Chelatococcus sp. HY11: one gene and its partner. The protein of the gene in region 1 interacts with the protein of each later gene in a pairwise test. Links are inferred from orthologs where the notes say so. Each region holds a gene or a part of one and is shown in the gene's direction. Other genes may lie near its edges.

The links. Proteins that work in one complex are often made in the same cells at the same time.
Region 2: the proteins of nusG (region 1) and rho interact in binary tests that used the Escherichia coli proteins (3 or more experiments, as listed by UniProt). The link is inferred for Chelatococcus sp. HY11 from one-to-one orthologs.

What each region holds. Positions count from the first base shown.
Region 1 is NZ_JAHBRX010000001.1:549,316-557,037, forward strand. Bases 3,598-6,454 are described here. They hold nusG (transcription termination/antitermination protein NusG), read left to right. Parts: upstream 3,598-4,671; coding sequence 4,672-5,238; downstream 5,239-6,454. Other genes in these bases: tuf (elongation factor Tu), read left to right, coding at 3,598-4,010; secE (preprotein translocase subunit SecE), read left to right, coding at 4,463-4,660; KIO74_RS02720 (hypothetical protein), read right to left, coding at 5,302-5,445; rplK (50S ribosomal protein L11), read left to right, coding at 5,497-5,928; rplA (50S ribosomal protein L1), read left to right, coding at 5,940-6,454. In the rest of the region: KIO74_RS02680 (MFS transporter), read right to left, coding at 1-910; 23S rRNA (guanosine(2251)-2'-O)-methyltransferase RlmB, read right to left, coding at 1,291-2,130; more of tuf, read left to right, coding at 2,820-3,597; more of rplA, read left to right, coding at 6,455-6,638; rplJ (50S ribosomal protein L10), read left to right, coding at 7,148-7,666; rplL (50S ribosomal protein L7/L12), read left to right, coding at 7,712-7,722. UniProt on the Escherichia coli protein: Part of the processive rRNA transcription and antitermination complex (rrnTAC). The complex forms an RNA-chaperone ring around the RNA exit tunnel of RNA polymerase (RNAP).
Region 2 is NZ_JAHBRX010000001.1:3,399,876-3,406,967, forward strand. The notes cover bases 1,735-4,606. They hold rho (transcription termination factor Rho), read left to right. Parts: upstream 1,735-2,473; coding sequence 2,474-3,739; downstream 3,740-4,606. Other genes in these bases: hemE (uroporphyrinogen decarboxylase), read left to right, coding at 1,735-1,832; hemJ (protoporphyrinogen oxidase HemJ), read left to right, coding at 1,837-2,259; KIO74_RS15515 (DUF4214 domain-containing protein), read left to right, coding at 3,986-4,606. Outside these bases: KIO74_RS15495 (pyruvate, water dikinase regulatory protein), read right to left, coding at 1-340; more of hemE, read left to right, coding at 780-1,734; more of KIO74_RS15515, read left to right, coding at 4,607-4,921; KIO74_RS15520 (thioredoxin domain-containing protein), read right to left, coding at 5,036-7,033. UniProt on the Escherichia coli protein: Facilitates transcription termination by a mechanism that involves Rho binding to the nascent RNA, activation of Rho's RNA-dependent ATPase activity, and release of the mRNA from the DNA template.

The sequences.
Region 1 (7,722 bases):
TGAAGAACGGCGTACCGATGAGGAGAGCGAGAGCGATCAGAATATTCGCCGTCGTTCCGTCAATTTTCAAAGTCTGTGTCAGGAAGAACAGGGCGTAGAACTGGCCTGTATACCAGACGACGGCCTGGCCGGCGGTGCCGCCGAGCAGCGCGATAATTCCGATCTTGGCGTTCTTCCAGGTGCCGAAAGCCTCCTTGAGGGGAGCCTTCGAGCCCGTGCCTTCTTCCTTCATCTTGACGAAGGCGGGGGATTCCTGGAGCTGCAGGCGGATCCAGATGGACACGCCGAGGAGGAGGATCGACAGGAGGAAGGGAACGCGCCAGCCCCATTCGTTGAACGCCTCGGTCGACATCGACATGCGCAGGACGAGGATGACGACGAGCGAGAGGAACAGGCCGACGGTCGCGGTGGTCTGGATCCACGACGTATAGAAGCCACGGCGTCCCTGGGGGGCGTGCTCCGCCACATAGGTCGCGGCGCCGCCGTATTCGCCACCGAGCGCCAGTCCTTGCAGCAGACGGCAAGCGACGAAGGCAATCGGCGCGATGATGCCGATGGAGGCGTAGCTGGGCAGCAGGCCGACCACGAAGGTCGAGATACCCATGACGGTCATCGTCACGAGGAACGTATACTTTCTGCCTATGAGATCGCCGAGCCGTCCGAAGAACAGGGCACCGAAGGGGCGCACCGCAAATCCGGCAGCGAACCCAAGCAGTGTAAAAATAAATCCGGCGGTCGGGTTGACGCCGGAAAAGAAGTTCATCGAAATATTGATGGCAAGCGAGCCTGCCAAGTAAAAATCATACCATTCGAAGACCGTTCCAAGCGAAGACGCAACGATAACTTTGCGCTCTTCGCGGGTCATAGGACGCTTCTGCTCGGATATCGCTTCCGCTGCCGCGACGCTCATTGACGCCTCCTCAAGTGTTTCCTCGTTTTATTGTCTTCCGATCTCAATGATTCAGATCAGGGTTGCTTGCGAACATTGCAGCTGCCCTCTAGAATCATGGCCGACCGTACGGTCAATACGGGAAAACTACGGCGGGAGGCGGTGCCGTGTCGCTCGTCAATTCGTCGTCATTCAAAAGTTGAATGTGTCGGCGTAGTGGTCGTTCGGACGGGCAGCCGAGTGGGCGGGCATGCTTATTGCCTGATCGTGCCATCAATCGGCGTTGTCCACGCCACGGCCGGTGAGGGGCGGCGTGGGAAGGCGCGCCGCGGCGTCAAGAGAGTGCCTGTGAGAGTGCCTGTGCCGTGGGCCAACCGCGCGCGGGCGCCCGCGCGCGTCAATCAATCAAGAGCGGCGAGCGCCCGGGAGGTCGCGTAGAGGGCGACGGCTGCGGCGTTCGACACGTTCAGGCTCTTGATATGACCCGGCATGTCGAGCCGAGCGAGCACGTTGCAGCGTTCCCGGGTGAGCTGCCGAAGGCCTTTGCCCTCCGCGCCGAGGACGAGCGCGACCGGGCGGCGCAGCGGAACGGCCTCAAGTTCGGTCTCGCCGGCGGAATCAAGACCAATGCACAGAAATCCGCGCTCACGCAGCGTCTGCAAGGCGCCGGCGAGGTTGCGCACGATGGTGAAGGGCACATGTTCCAGCCCGCCCGACGCTGATTTGGCCATGACACCGGTGGCCGAGGGGCTATGCCGGGCGGTGGTCACGATGCTGTCCACGCCGAAGGCGGCGGCGGTGCGGACGATGGCGCCGACATTATGCGGGTCGGTGATCTGGTCCAGGACGAGAATCAATGATTGCGCGTTCATCGTCTCGATGGTGGGAGAGGGGAGGGGATCCGCCTCGATATAGAGACCCTGATGCACCGCATCCGGCTCGAGCTTGCGCGCGATCTCGTCCGGACGAGCGAGTTCCGGCGTGACGCGCAGGGGGCCCAGCTCTTCGGTCAGGCGTCGCTGCGCGTTCTCGGTCACGAGTAGACGGCGGATGCGGCGCTTCGGATTCGAAAGCGCCTCGACGACAGGATGCCAGCCGTACAGGATGACGCCGTCCTCGACCTCCGCGGCCCTTCGCGCGCGCCAGTCTGGCCGTGAGGGGGGGCGATTCGATCTGCCAGGGCCGGATTTGTGGCCAGGGCCGGATTTGCCGTGGCGGGGCCGCCGCTGATCGTCACTCATCGCTACTACTCGTTTCCACAGGTATGGGCACGGTCCGCCCGGGCCCGGCGAGCAAGACGTTCCCGCGATATGCGCTGGCCTGGCTCAGGGTGAGGCAGGTTTGACACAGGGGATTGTGGCGCGCCAGCCCGGTTTTGCAGTTGACACCCATAACCGGCTCCTCTTAAGAACGCGCCACTGCTCCTGCGCCGCAGGTGAGCGGAAAGGTGATCGACCCACCGGGGTTGGTCATGCTGGATGGGCCGGAGGGGTGCCCGAGTGGTTAAAGGGGACGGACTGTAAATCCGTTGGCTACGCCTACGTTGGTTCGAATCCAACCCCCTCCACCATCCAAGCCTGACGTGCGTTAGCGGGTGTAGCTCAATGGTAGAGCAACAGCCTTCCAAGCTGATGACGAGGGTTCGATTCCCTTCACCCGCTCCACGGCCTCATCGAATTCCATTTATTGTATGGTTTCGAGCGCGGCGCTGTCTGATAGCGCGGCGGGCAGGGACGTGATTTGGTGTTTGTCGGGACCGGTTGCAGAGGCATATTGTCGAAGGTGTCGCAGCGGGTGTTCCCCACAATCGGCACTAATTGCGCCGCTGGCACTTGCGCAAGCGAGTGAAACCCCCTAGACGATCGCGCAATTTCGGGGATCGATATCCCCGATCCTTTATCATGATGGCAATGCCCAGGGTTTGTGACTGATGGCCAAAGAGAAGTTTGAGCGGACGAAGCCGCACTGCAACATCGGGACGATTGGTCACGTTGACCATGGCAAGACGTCGTTGACGGCGGCGATCACGAAGGTTCTGGCGGAGTCTGGGGGCGCGTCGTTCACGGCGTATGACCAGATCGACAAGGCGCCTGAAGAGAAGGCGCGCGGGATCACGATCTCGACGTCGCATGTCGAGTACGAGACGAAGAACCGGCACTACGCGCATGTGGACTGCCCCGGCCACGCCGACTATGTGAAGAACATGATCACGGGCGCGGCGCAGATGGACGGGGCGATCCTGGTGGTGTCTGCGGCTGACGGCCCGATGCCGCAGACGCGCGAGCACATCCTGCTTGCGCGCCAGGTGGGCGTTCCGGCGCTTGTGGTGTTCCTGAACAAGGTCGACATGGTGGACGACGCCGAGCTTCTCGACCTGGTCGAGCTCGAGGTGCGCGAGCTTCTGTCGAAGTACGAGTTCCCCGGGGACGACATCCCGGTGGTGCGTGGTTCGGCGCTGTGTGCGCTTGAGGATCGCGAGCCGACGATCGGCCATGACGCGGTGCTTGAGCTGATGACGCAGGTCGACGCGTATATCCCGCAGCCGGAGCGTCCGGTTGACCTGCCGTTCCTGATGCCGGTCGAGGACGTGTTCTCGATCTCGGGTCGCGGCACGGTTGTGACGGGCCGCGTCGAGCGCGGGATCGTGAAGGTCGGCGAGGAAATCGAGATCGTCGGGCTGAAGCCGACGGTGAAGACGACGGTGACGGGCGTCGAGATGTTCCGGAAGCTGCTTGACCAGGGTCAGGCGGGTGACAACATCGGGGCGCTGCTGCGCGGCACGAAGCGCGAGGACGTTGAGCGCGGCCAGGTGCTGTGCAAGCCGGGTTCGGTGAAGCCGCACACGAAGTTCAAGGCGGAAGCCTACATCCTGACGAAGGAAGAGGGTGGCCGGCACACGCCGTTCTTCACGAACTACCGTCCGCAGTTTTACTTCCGGACGACGGACGTGACGGGCGTGGTGACGTTGCCGGAAGGCACCGAGATGGTGATGCCCGGGGACAACGTGACGATGGAAGTCGTGCTGATCGTTCCGATCGCCATGGAAGAGAAGCTTCGCTTCGCGATCCGCGAAGGTGGCCGCACGGTTGGCGCCGGCGTCGTCGCCTCCATCATCGAGTAAGACACCAGCACATCAGGCGAATGCGCAAGCAATCAGCGCATTCGCCTGCGTCGCACGGCTGCCGCGCCGTAATCCAGGCGCGACAGTGAATATTCCCATCATTCGCCTATCGCCATGTCGCGCGAGTGATGTATAGGAATGGCGTGGCGATTCCATCTTGAGCTGAGCTTTGGCTTAAGGGGCGCCATTGTCGGCCTGTTACCGCAGGCATCCGCTAGGAGTGTAGCTCAACTGGCTAGAGCACCGGTCTCCAAAACCGGGGGTTGGGGGTTCGAGTCCCTCCACTCCTGCCAGCGGATCCCAGGCGGTCGGCTTTCAGTTCCTGACTGCAGTTTTTTGCAAGTTGCGCTGATCGCAGGATGACATTGCAACAGACCTCGGGGTCACTGGCCCTTGCGTGTTGACCGTTGTGATGCCAAATCAGCACTGCGCGACGGCTATGGTGAGACAATATGGCGAAGACGAATCCGGTCGAGTTCATTCAGCAGGTAGGTAACGAGGCCTCCAAGGTCACGTGGCCGACCCGCAAGGAGACGCTCGTCACGACGGCTATGGTATTCGTCATGGTCATCGTCGCGAGCCTGTTTTTCCTTCTCGCCGACCAAATCATCCGCTTCGGCGTGACGCTGATTCTCGGTATCGGTCGCTAGGAGCCGCGCAGATGTCTTCTCCCAGCCCGACCAGCATCTCATCCGCTCCGAAACGGTGGTATATCGTCCACGCTTACTCGAATTTCGAGAACAAGGTTGCGCAGTCCCTGCGTGATCAGGCCGTCCAGCGTGGTCTCGAGGACAAGTTCGACGAAATCCTTGTCCCAACGGAAAAGGTCGTCGAGGTGCGTCGGGGCCGCAAGGTCGATACCGAGCGCAAGTTTTTCCCGGGCTATGTCCTGGTGAAGTGCGACCTGACCGACGAGGTCTATCACCTCATCAAGAACACCCCGAAGGTCACCGGCTTCCTCGGCGCCGACAAGTCCAAGCCGCTGCCGATCCCGGACCGCGAGGCGGAGCGCATCAAGGGGCAGGTCGCCGAGGGCGTAGATCGTCCGAAGCCCTCCGTCAGCTTTGAGATCGGCGAGCAGGTGCGTGTGGCCGACGGGCCTTTCGCCTCCTTCAATGGCATCGTCGAGGAGGTGGACGAGGCACGCGCCCGTCTCAAAGTCGCGGTGTCGATCTTCGGTCGCGCGACGCCGGTCGATCTCGAATACGCGCAGGTCGAGAAAGTCTGATCGACCGGGGCAAGGGGCGACCCTTGAGGCTTGCCTCGGGTTGTCTCTGTTGCTAAAGAGCTTTCACAAAGGGTGGCCGGCATGCTGGCCGCCCTTCGTCGTTGGAGCGCCAAGCTCCAGAAAGCCGGCGAAACCCATCGCCGGTTCATCCGCGGAAGGTCCGCCGGTCGCCAGCCGGAACAGAAGGGCCGTACCGCGATCTGTCATCCCCGGCGCGCGGATTGGCATCCGCGGCGTCGTCCCATGGGAGCAGCCATCATGGCAAAGAAGATCACGGGTTACGTGAAGCTTCAGGTTCCGGCAGGCGCGGCCAACCCGTCGCCGCCGATCGGTCCGGCGCTCGGTCAGCGCGGCCTCAACATCATGGAATTCTGCAAGGCCTTCAACGCGAAGACCGCGCAGATGGAAAAGGGTACGCCGATCCCGGTGATCATCACCGCGTATCAGGACCGCTCTTTCACCTTCGAGATGAAGCAGCCGCCGGTCAGCTACTTCCTGAAGAAGGCCGCTGGCATCACGAGCGCGTCAAAGACCCCCGGCAAGGGCGCCTTTGCCGGCAAGGTGACGCGCGACCAGCTGCGTGACATCGCCACGAAGAAGATGGTCGACCTGAACTGCGACACCGTCGATGCGGCTGTCGCGATGATCGAAGGCTCGGCCCGCTCAATGGGCCTTGAGGTCCAGGGCTGAGGAGGTCGATCATGGCAAAACCAGCAAAGCGCATTACCGCCCTTCGCGACGGCGTCGACCGGGTGAAGCTCTATGGTCTCGAAGAGGCCGTGAAGATGGTGAAGGAGCGCGCCAAGGCCAAGTTCGATGAGACCATCGAAGTGGCCATGAATCTCGGCGTCGATCCCCGCCACGCCGACCAGATGGTCCGCGGCGTCTGCAACCTGCCGAATGGCTCCGGCCGGACCGTCCGCGTTGCCGTCTTCGCCCGCGGCGCCAAGGCTGACGAAGCCAAGGCAGCCGGTGCGGACATCGTCGGCGCCGAGGATCTGCTCGAGATCGTTCAGGGCGGCACGATCAATTTCGATCGCTGCATCGCGACCCCGGACCTGATGCCGCTCGTCGGCCGTCTCGGCAAGGTGCTCGGCCCGCGTGGCCTGATGCCGAATCCAAAGGTCGGCACGGTGACCATGGACGTCAAGGCGGCGGTCGCTGCCGCCAAGGGCGGTGCCGTCGAGTTCCGTGTCGAGAAGGCCGGCATCGTCCACGCCGGCATCGGCAAGGCTTCCTTCGATGAGGGTAAGCTGATCGAGAACATCAAGGCTTTCGCGGATGCGGTTTCCAAGGCCCGTCCGTCCGGCGCGAAGGGCACCTACGTCCAACGCGTGGCCATCTCCTCGACGATGGGGCCGGGTGTGAAGGTCGATCCCGCGTCCGTGCTCGGCGCGTAAGAAGACAGCTGCCTCATCTTTGGCGCAATAGCGCGCTAGCTGATGCGACTTGCCTGTTTGCCTGCGGTGGGCTCTTGGCAAACCGCAGGTGAATGGTTATTAAAACCATTCTTGCCTGGAATCGGCTTGGCATCTGATGTCGCCGGTCTCAGGTGTTGGAGTTTCGCCCGGGTAACCGGGTGAATGTGGCCGGCGGGCAAGGCGGTAGCTTTGCGCGAACCGGTCATATGTCCTGTCCGAGACTGCGGGTGCCGTTTACGGCTTAATTTCAGTATGAAGCCAGCATAGACGGGGAAGGCTGATTTACACGATGGATGCCTCTTGTGGGGTTTTCCTTTGGGTGGGTTGGTTCGGACCTATTCCTGGGGCGTGAGTTTGATCTCTGCGATCTGGGGGACAGGGCTTGCGGGCGCCGCGCGCGGCGCATTGGGTGCAAGCCTAGTGCACGGCGTGTGGCATGTGCAGCCGGCGGCGGGGGTGTTCCCTGCTGCTGAACCGGAGAGAGCCAAGTGGACAGAGCGGCAAAAGCCGAGTTCGTCGCGGCAATGGGTGATGTGTTTTCATCAGCCGGCGTCGTCGTCGTAGCTCACTATGCCGGCCTGACGGTCGCCGACATGCAGAAGCTCCGCAGGGAGATGAAGCAGGCTGGTGCCTCGGTCAAGGTCGCGAAGAATCGCCTCGCCAAGATCGCTCTCGAAGGCACGGACGTCGCATCAATCGCGCCTCTTCTTAAGGGGCCGACGTTGCTGGCTTATTCCAGCGACCCTGTTGCGGCGCCGAAGGTCGCTGTCGACTTCGCCAAGGCTAACGACAAGCTCGTTATCCTCGGCGGCGCGATGGGAGTGACCGCTCTGAACCAGGACGGCGTGAAGGCTCTGGCCGCGCTGCCGTCCCTTGATGAACTGCGCGCCAAGCTGGTCGGCCTCGTTCAGGCCCCGGCAACGAAGATCGCGCAGGTCGTCAACGCACCCGCCGGGAAGCTGGCGCGCGTGTTCGGGGCATATGCCAAGCGAGACGAAGCGGCGTAAGGCCGTCTAAACCCCTATCAATCGAACCAACCCAGGAAGTGTATCATGGCTGATTT
Region 2 (7,092 bases), 2.8 Mb from region 1 along the record:
GCTGGGCGCCTGGGCGCGCCTGCGATGCCATGCCCAGATAGGACTCGAACAGCCGCTGGACGGGATCGAGGACGTGGAGGCAGGGAGAACTCGCCGCCGCGCAGGCCGCTTCCAACATCGCAGCGAGATCCGGCTCCACCAGGGTGTAAAGGACGATACCCGGAGCGACATCGATCTCCGCGATGACCCGCTCCAGCTGCGCCTTGGATCGCACCAAGGGATAGACATGCTCGATCGCCGAGATCCCCTCGTATTGGGCGGCTGCGGCACGGCTGACCGCGATGAGGGTCTCACCGGTCGAATCGGATACGAGATGAATATGGAAGTAGCTGCGACTCAAGGGTTTTTCCCGATCTTCCTGCGCCGGACGAAGCGGACGGCCGCCACGCCAGGCCATCTGACAGCCAAGTGGATGAAGCGTTGACGGCTGTGGAGAACTCCAGCCCGCACCAAGGACCGCCGCCACACTGTGGCTTGAGTAGCCCGAGCGATCAACAGCGAGCTTCCTATGGACGGATTCCACCGGGGTTGGATCCCGTCAACGGGGATAGTCCCGACTCAATCACGCCGCAATCGTTAACAAACGATGAAGATTAACGGTTTGTTAAGATATGCGGCGGCTCTTCCGCCCGTTCATCCATCCCCCACCCTGGCGAGCAATCTGGGGACGGCTTGTGGACGGCCTTGGCGCATGTGTCATGCCCTGACCAGTAGAAACAACAGAATCTAGACTCTAAAATAAGATTAGATTTGAAGAGAGAGATGGTGTGACCAGCGTCCTGCAAGCCTCCCAAAGCCAGCACTCCCCTATCCTCCGGACGCTCTCCGGGGAAACGATGACCCCTCCTCCTCTCTGGATGATGCGCCAGGCCGGGCGTTATCTCCCGGAATATCGCGCTCTGCGCGCGGAAGCCGGATCGTTTCTCGACCTCTGCTACACCCCCAGCCTCGCCACCGAGGTCACTCTTCAGCCCATCCGTCGGTTCGGCTTCGACGCCGCCATCCTGTTCAGTGATATCCTGGTCGTGCCGCACGCGCTCGGGCAGGATCTGTGGTTCGTCGAGGGCGAGGGACCACGGCTCAAGCCGGTCGCGACGACGAAGGACCTTGCGGCGCTGCGCGAAGACCTCGATCCTGAGAAGGTTGGAGCGGTCCTTGAGACCGTCTCACGGGTGAGAGCCGCATTGCCGCGCGAGACGGCCCTGCTTGGTTTCTGTGGGGCACCGTGGACGGTCGCGACCTATATGGTTGCCGGCAGAGGGACGCCAGACCAGGCGCCGGCGCTTGATCTCGCCGCGCGGGATCCCGTGCTCTTCAGGGCGATCATCGACCGCCTGGTCGCGCAGTCGACGCGTTATCTGGTTAGCCAGCTCCAGGCGGGCGCGGACGCGGTCCAGATCTTCGACAGTTGGGCCGGCGCGCTCATCAGTGACGAAGCGCTCTACCGCCGGTGGTGCCTGGAGCCGATCGCGCGGATCGTCGACGGCGTCCGCGCCGAGGTTCCCGGGGCGCGGATCATTGGCTTTCCGAAGGGCAGCGGACCTTTCTATCCGCTTTTTGCTGGCGAGAGCGGGGTCGATGCGGTGGGATTGGACCAGGGTCTGGGATTGGACCAGGCTCGCGCCGTTCAGGCTATTCGGCCGGTGCAGGGCAACCTCAGCCCAGAAGTTCTTCTGTCAGGCGGCACAGCGCTTGACCGGGCTATCGATTTGATCCTGGAGGCGCTCGGCGGGCGTCCCCATATCTTCAACCTTGGCCATGGCATTCTGCCGCAGACCCCGATTCCGCATGTTGAAAGGCTCGTCAAGCGGGTGCGCGGCGGGTTAGGTTGATCCCATGTATGAATGGATCAAAGCCTTCCACGTCATCTCCGTTATCGCCTGGATGGCGGGCATGCTCTATTTGCCCCGTCTCTTTGTCTACCACGCGGAGGCGCCCGTGGGTTCCGACCGCTCCGAGACCTTCAAGGTCATGGAGCGGCGCCTTTTGAAGGCGATCATCAATCCCGCCATGATCGCGACGTGGATTTCCGGCCTCTACATAGCCTATAGCGGGGGCTGGTTCTCATCCGGCTGGCTTCACGGGAAGCTGCTTCTGGTTGTTCTTTTGTCTGGCATTCACGGTTTTTTTGCTGGCGAACAGCGCAGGCTCGCGGGCGACATTCGCAAGCATAAGGCGCGATTCTATCGTATTGTGAACGAGATACCGACCCTTCTGATGATCGGGATTGTGATACTGGTTGTCGTCAAACCTTTTTGAAGCCTTGACGGTGGGGCTTGAGAGCCACTTCAAAAACGGATATGGAATTCCCATCCTTCCTTGAAACAGGTTGGCGGATGCCGTGGGTTTCTACCACGCGACGCCTCTTCCGGTAGCTTGTTATTCCTAGCCGCTGCCCTTCTGCCTGTTAGTTCCCCTTCTTACCGTGGCCAGCCTTCCCCAGGCATGCCCCTTACATTTTGAGAGAGTCTCCATGCGGGAGATCAAGCTTCAGGACCTCAAGTCCAAGACGCCAACCGAGCTTTTGACTTCAGCCGAGGAGCTCGAGGTCGAAAACGCCAGCATCATGCGCAAACAGGAATTGATGTTTGCGATTTTGAAGCAGCTGGCTGCGCGTGAAATCGAAATCATCGGCGAAGGCGTCGTCGAGGTCCTTCAGGACGGATTCGGATTTCTCCGGTCGTCCGATTCCAACTACCTGCCGGGGCCGGACGATATCTACATTTCGCCCTCGCAAATCCGCCGTTTCGGCCTTCGCACCGGTGACACGGTCGAGGGCCCTATCCGTGGTCCGAAGGAAGGCGAGCGCTATTTCGCGCTGCTCAAGGTCAACACGATCAATTTCGAGGATCCGGAGAAGATCCGGCACAAGGTTCACTTCGACAACCTGACGCCGCTCTATCCCGACGAGAGGTTGCGTCTCGAGCTCGAGGATCCGACCAAGAAGGACTACTCGGCCCGGATCATCGACATTGTCTCGCCGATCGGCAAAGGCCAGCGCGCCCTCATCGTGGCGCCGCCGCGTACCGGCAAGACGGTCCTTCTGCAGAATATCGCCCAGTCGATCACCACGAATCATCCCGAGTGCTACCTCATCGTCCTGCTCATCGACGAGCGGCCTGAGGAAGTCACCGACATGCAGCGCTCGGTGAAGGGCGAGGTGATTTCCTCCACCTTCGACGAGCCGGCCGCACGCCACGTGCAGGTGGCCGAGATGGTCATCGAGAAGGCGAAGCGCCTGGTCGAGCATGGCCGTGACGTGGTCATCCTGCTCGATTCCATCACCCGACTCGGTCGCGCCTACAACACGGTCGTGCCGTCTTCAGGCAAGGTGTTGACCGGCGGTGTGGATGCGAACGCCTTGCAGCGGCCGAAGCGCTTTTTCGGTGCGGCTCGCAATATCGAGGAAGGCGGTTCGCTGACCATTATCGCGACCGCGCTGATCGATACCGGCAGCCGCATGGACGAAGTGATCTTCGAGGAGTTCAAGGGCACGGGTAACTCGGAAATCATTCTCGACCGCAAGGTTTCCGACAAGCGCGTCTTCCCGGCGCTGGACATTACCCGTTCCGGCACGCGCAAGGAGGAACTGCTTACGCCGGCGGACATCCTCAAGAAGACCTATGTGCTCCGGCGGATTCTCAATCCGATGGGTACGGTCGATGCCATCGAGTTCCTGCTCGACAAGCTGCGGCAGACCAAGTCCAACGGCGAATTCTTCGATTCGATGAATACCTGAGGATCGAAAGGCTGCCGGGGATCAAGGCCGCCGCTTCGATCGGTTGCCCCCGACCCCTCCATTCAAAAAAACCGCCGGGGTTTTGCTCCGGCGGTTTTTTGTGCCCTGTGCGCTGCCGATCCCACGCTCCGGCCGGCAGCACAAACCCTCTGGCGGAAAGCCGGCTCGACACTTGCGAACTTGCCACGGGGGACCTCGGTCTATCCCGGAACGGGGCAAAGGCGCAGTCAAAGCGGGAATTCTGGCATGGTTATCAATTTGACACCGACAAGTGGTGTTTCGTTTCGGGACTACCTGACGTTGGGGAGTTCCTATTCCGTCGCCTACGGGTATGGCGGCAACGATACGATCGAGAGCACCGCACGGGGGGGTTTCAATCTCGCCATGGGCGGCAAGGGCGAGGACGGCTATATCGTAAGCGGTGACATGATCATCTCGGATAGTGGCGGAGATGATTATGTGACGATGCGGGGCATCTCGTGGTCGTCATCGACGAGCCACATCGCGACGATCGATAATCGCCATCTCGTTCTCTGGGATACCGCCAGTGATACGTCGGTCATCGTTCTCGACTGGCTTGATCCGGGCCGACAGGTCGAGCTCTACCATTTCAATGACGTCAGTCTGAGCTGGGGCGAAATCGCCTATTACCTGCCCGAAAAAGGAAGCTACATCGGTGACATTCCCTGGGAAGGATTGGGTGGCCTCGGTCTCAGTGGTTTCCTGTCCAATGATGCCAACGACACCATCAATTTCCATCGCGAGCAGGAAGTCTTCGGTTCCAACAAGGCGGATGCCGAAGGCGTCGGACGTCTTTATGAGGCTGGCCTCGGCCGCAAGGCCGATATTGCGGGCCTCAACTTCTGGTATGACCTGCAGGCGAGCGGCGTCCCGGAGACGGACATCGCGGGCTCGCTTCTGAAAAGCGCCGAATTCACGAAGGCCTACGGAAACGCGTACACCATGACCAACGCTGATTTGGTCGAGGTGATGTATGAGAACGTACTTGGCCGGGCCAGTGACAGCGCCGGGGCAGCTTTCTGGATCAGCCAGCTGCAGAACGGATTCAGTCGCGAGAACCTTCTTATCGCTTTCGCCGATAGTCCCGAGAACGTGAGCCAGAGCGACTATCTGCACTCGCTCGCCTGGAACGCGTCTACCAGTGATTGGTACTTTGCCTGAGGATTTCGCACCGCGCGACTCTCTCGCTGACCGCGTGTCGCGCGGCCGTTGAGCCGGGAAGCCGGCTCCTCCTCACCACCCCGCGACTGCAAATTGCCGCGGGGTTTTTGCAAACTAGTCCGTCTTATCCGAAGATGGGCTTAGCAATTCTACCAGTACGACTGGATCGCTGATCGGTAGGGAACAGGCCTGCCCCCGGCATATGAAGGCACTTCCCCGCCCAGCTCTCTCGGATTGCGCCCTCACCGGGTGCCCAGCGGCAAGGGCATGGACATCTCGCAACTCCATGATTGTCCGATTCGGATATGGAACGGACCTGGCCGCCGCGAGCAGCGCCTCTCTTTCGGATCCCGCGACGACGATAGCCGCGCCATGGATATGAAAATCCAGGCCGTTCAGGATCGACGCGTGATTTAAGGGTGCTACCTTGGCATGGCCAGCGAGCATCGACAGTTCCTCGCCGGCGCCTTCGAAAGGTGCGAGTGCCGCCAGTCTGGCCAAGGCTTCCGCGTACAGGCCGTTGGCATTCGGCGTCGCTTCATCCATCGTCGGTCGTGGGCGCACGACAAGATCATCAGCGCTGTCGGCAACCAGGAAGAGCAAACCCGATTCGTCAGCGTAACGATCTTTTAACGCTGTTCGCCAACGCACGGCATCGTCCAGATAGTGCGGGCCTCCCGTCGCCTCATAAAGCGTTAGAGCCGCCAGCATCAATGCGGCGTGATCGGTGGCGAAACCGGGGAAAAGCAGACGGCCATCCCGCCAGCTATGGCCCAGAAGACCGTCCCGCACCATCGATTCGTTTATGAAACGATACGCGCCCTGGGCGGTTTCTATCCAGTCCGGGCGGTCGAGAAGTAATCCCGCGCGGACGAGCCCGACGATCACCAATCCGTTCCAGTCGGCGAGGATCTTGTCGTCCCGAGCGGGCTGCGGACGTCGGCTTCGATAGTCCAGAACACGCTCCCTGAGACCTTCCAGCTTGGTCATCTGTCGGGGGTCAGGGACAAAGTCGTTCTGGCGGTTGAGGATGGTATGGCCTTCCCAATTGCCTCCGGGCGTCACGCCGTAGACGGCCTTGAACAGGGCGGCGTCTGACCCCAGGATCGCATCGATTTCGGGTTCGGTCCAAACATAGGCCTTGCCTTCCTCTCCCTCCGAATCCGCATCGAGGCTTGCCGCGAAGGCACCGCCTGGCATGCGCATCTCACGCTCAAGCCAGCTGACGATGCCCTCGGCCGCCTCCTTGAAGACGGTATGACCCGTCTGGGAGGCTGCTAGGGCGAAGAGAGGCAGCAGCTGGGCATTGTCGTAGAGCATCTTCTCGAAATGCGGCACGAGCCATCGATCATCGACAGAGTAGCGCGCGAAGCCGCCGCCGAGGTGATCATGGATGCCCCCGCGAGCCATCTGTTCCAGCGAGAACTGAAACAAGGCTTCCGCTTCCGCATCGCCTTGCGCTTGAGACCAGCGCCACAGGAATTCGAGAAGCATGGGGTTGGGAAACTTCGGGGCGCCTTTCAAGCCGCCGCTGACCGGATCGAAAGCGCGCTTGAGTGCCGACCCCACCTCTCCGAGCCACTGCCCACCAAAGGAGGCGTCGGGGCTCGCGGCGACCGTCGCGCGCAAATTCTGCAACAGGGCATTCCGGTTATGGGCGATCCGTACCGGCTCCTCCCGGACAAGCCGGGCTACCTCTTTGAGAACGGACACAAACGCGGGGCGCCCGAACTGGGCTGTCTTTGGGAAGTAGGTCCCGCCCCAGAATGGCTCAGCCTCGGGCGTTAGGAACATGGTGAGCGGCCAGCCCCCCTGTTCTCCCAACATGTGAAGGGCCTGCATATAGATCTGGTCGACGTCCGGACGCTCCTCGCGATCCACCTTGATATTGACGAAGAGTTCGTTCATCACGGCGGCGGTCGCCGCGTCTTCGAAGCTCTCGTGCGCCATGACGTGGCACCAGTGGCAAGCCGCGTATCCGACCGACAGCAGAATCGGCTTGCCCAGACGCCTCGCTTCGGCAAGCGCTTGCGATCCCCAAGGCCACCAATCGACGGGGTTGTCACTATGCTGCAGGAGATAGGGACTTGTCTGGTCACCCAGGCGGTTCATATCAACGCTCCGTCCTCACTCGGTGTCATTGTCGCATGATTTGCCGATCAAACTAGGCC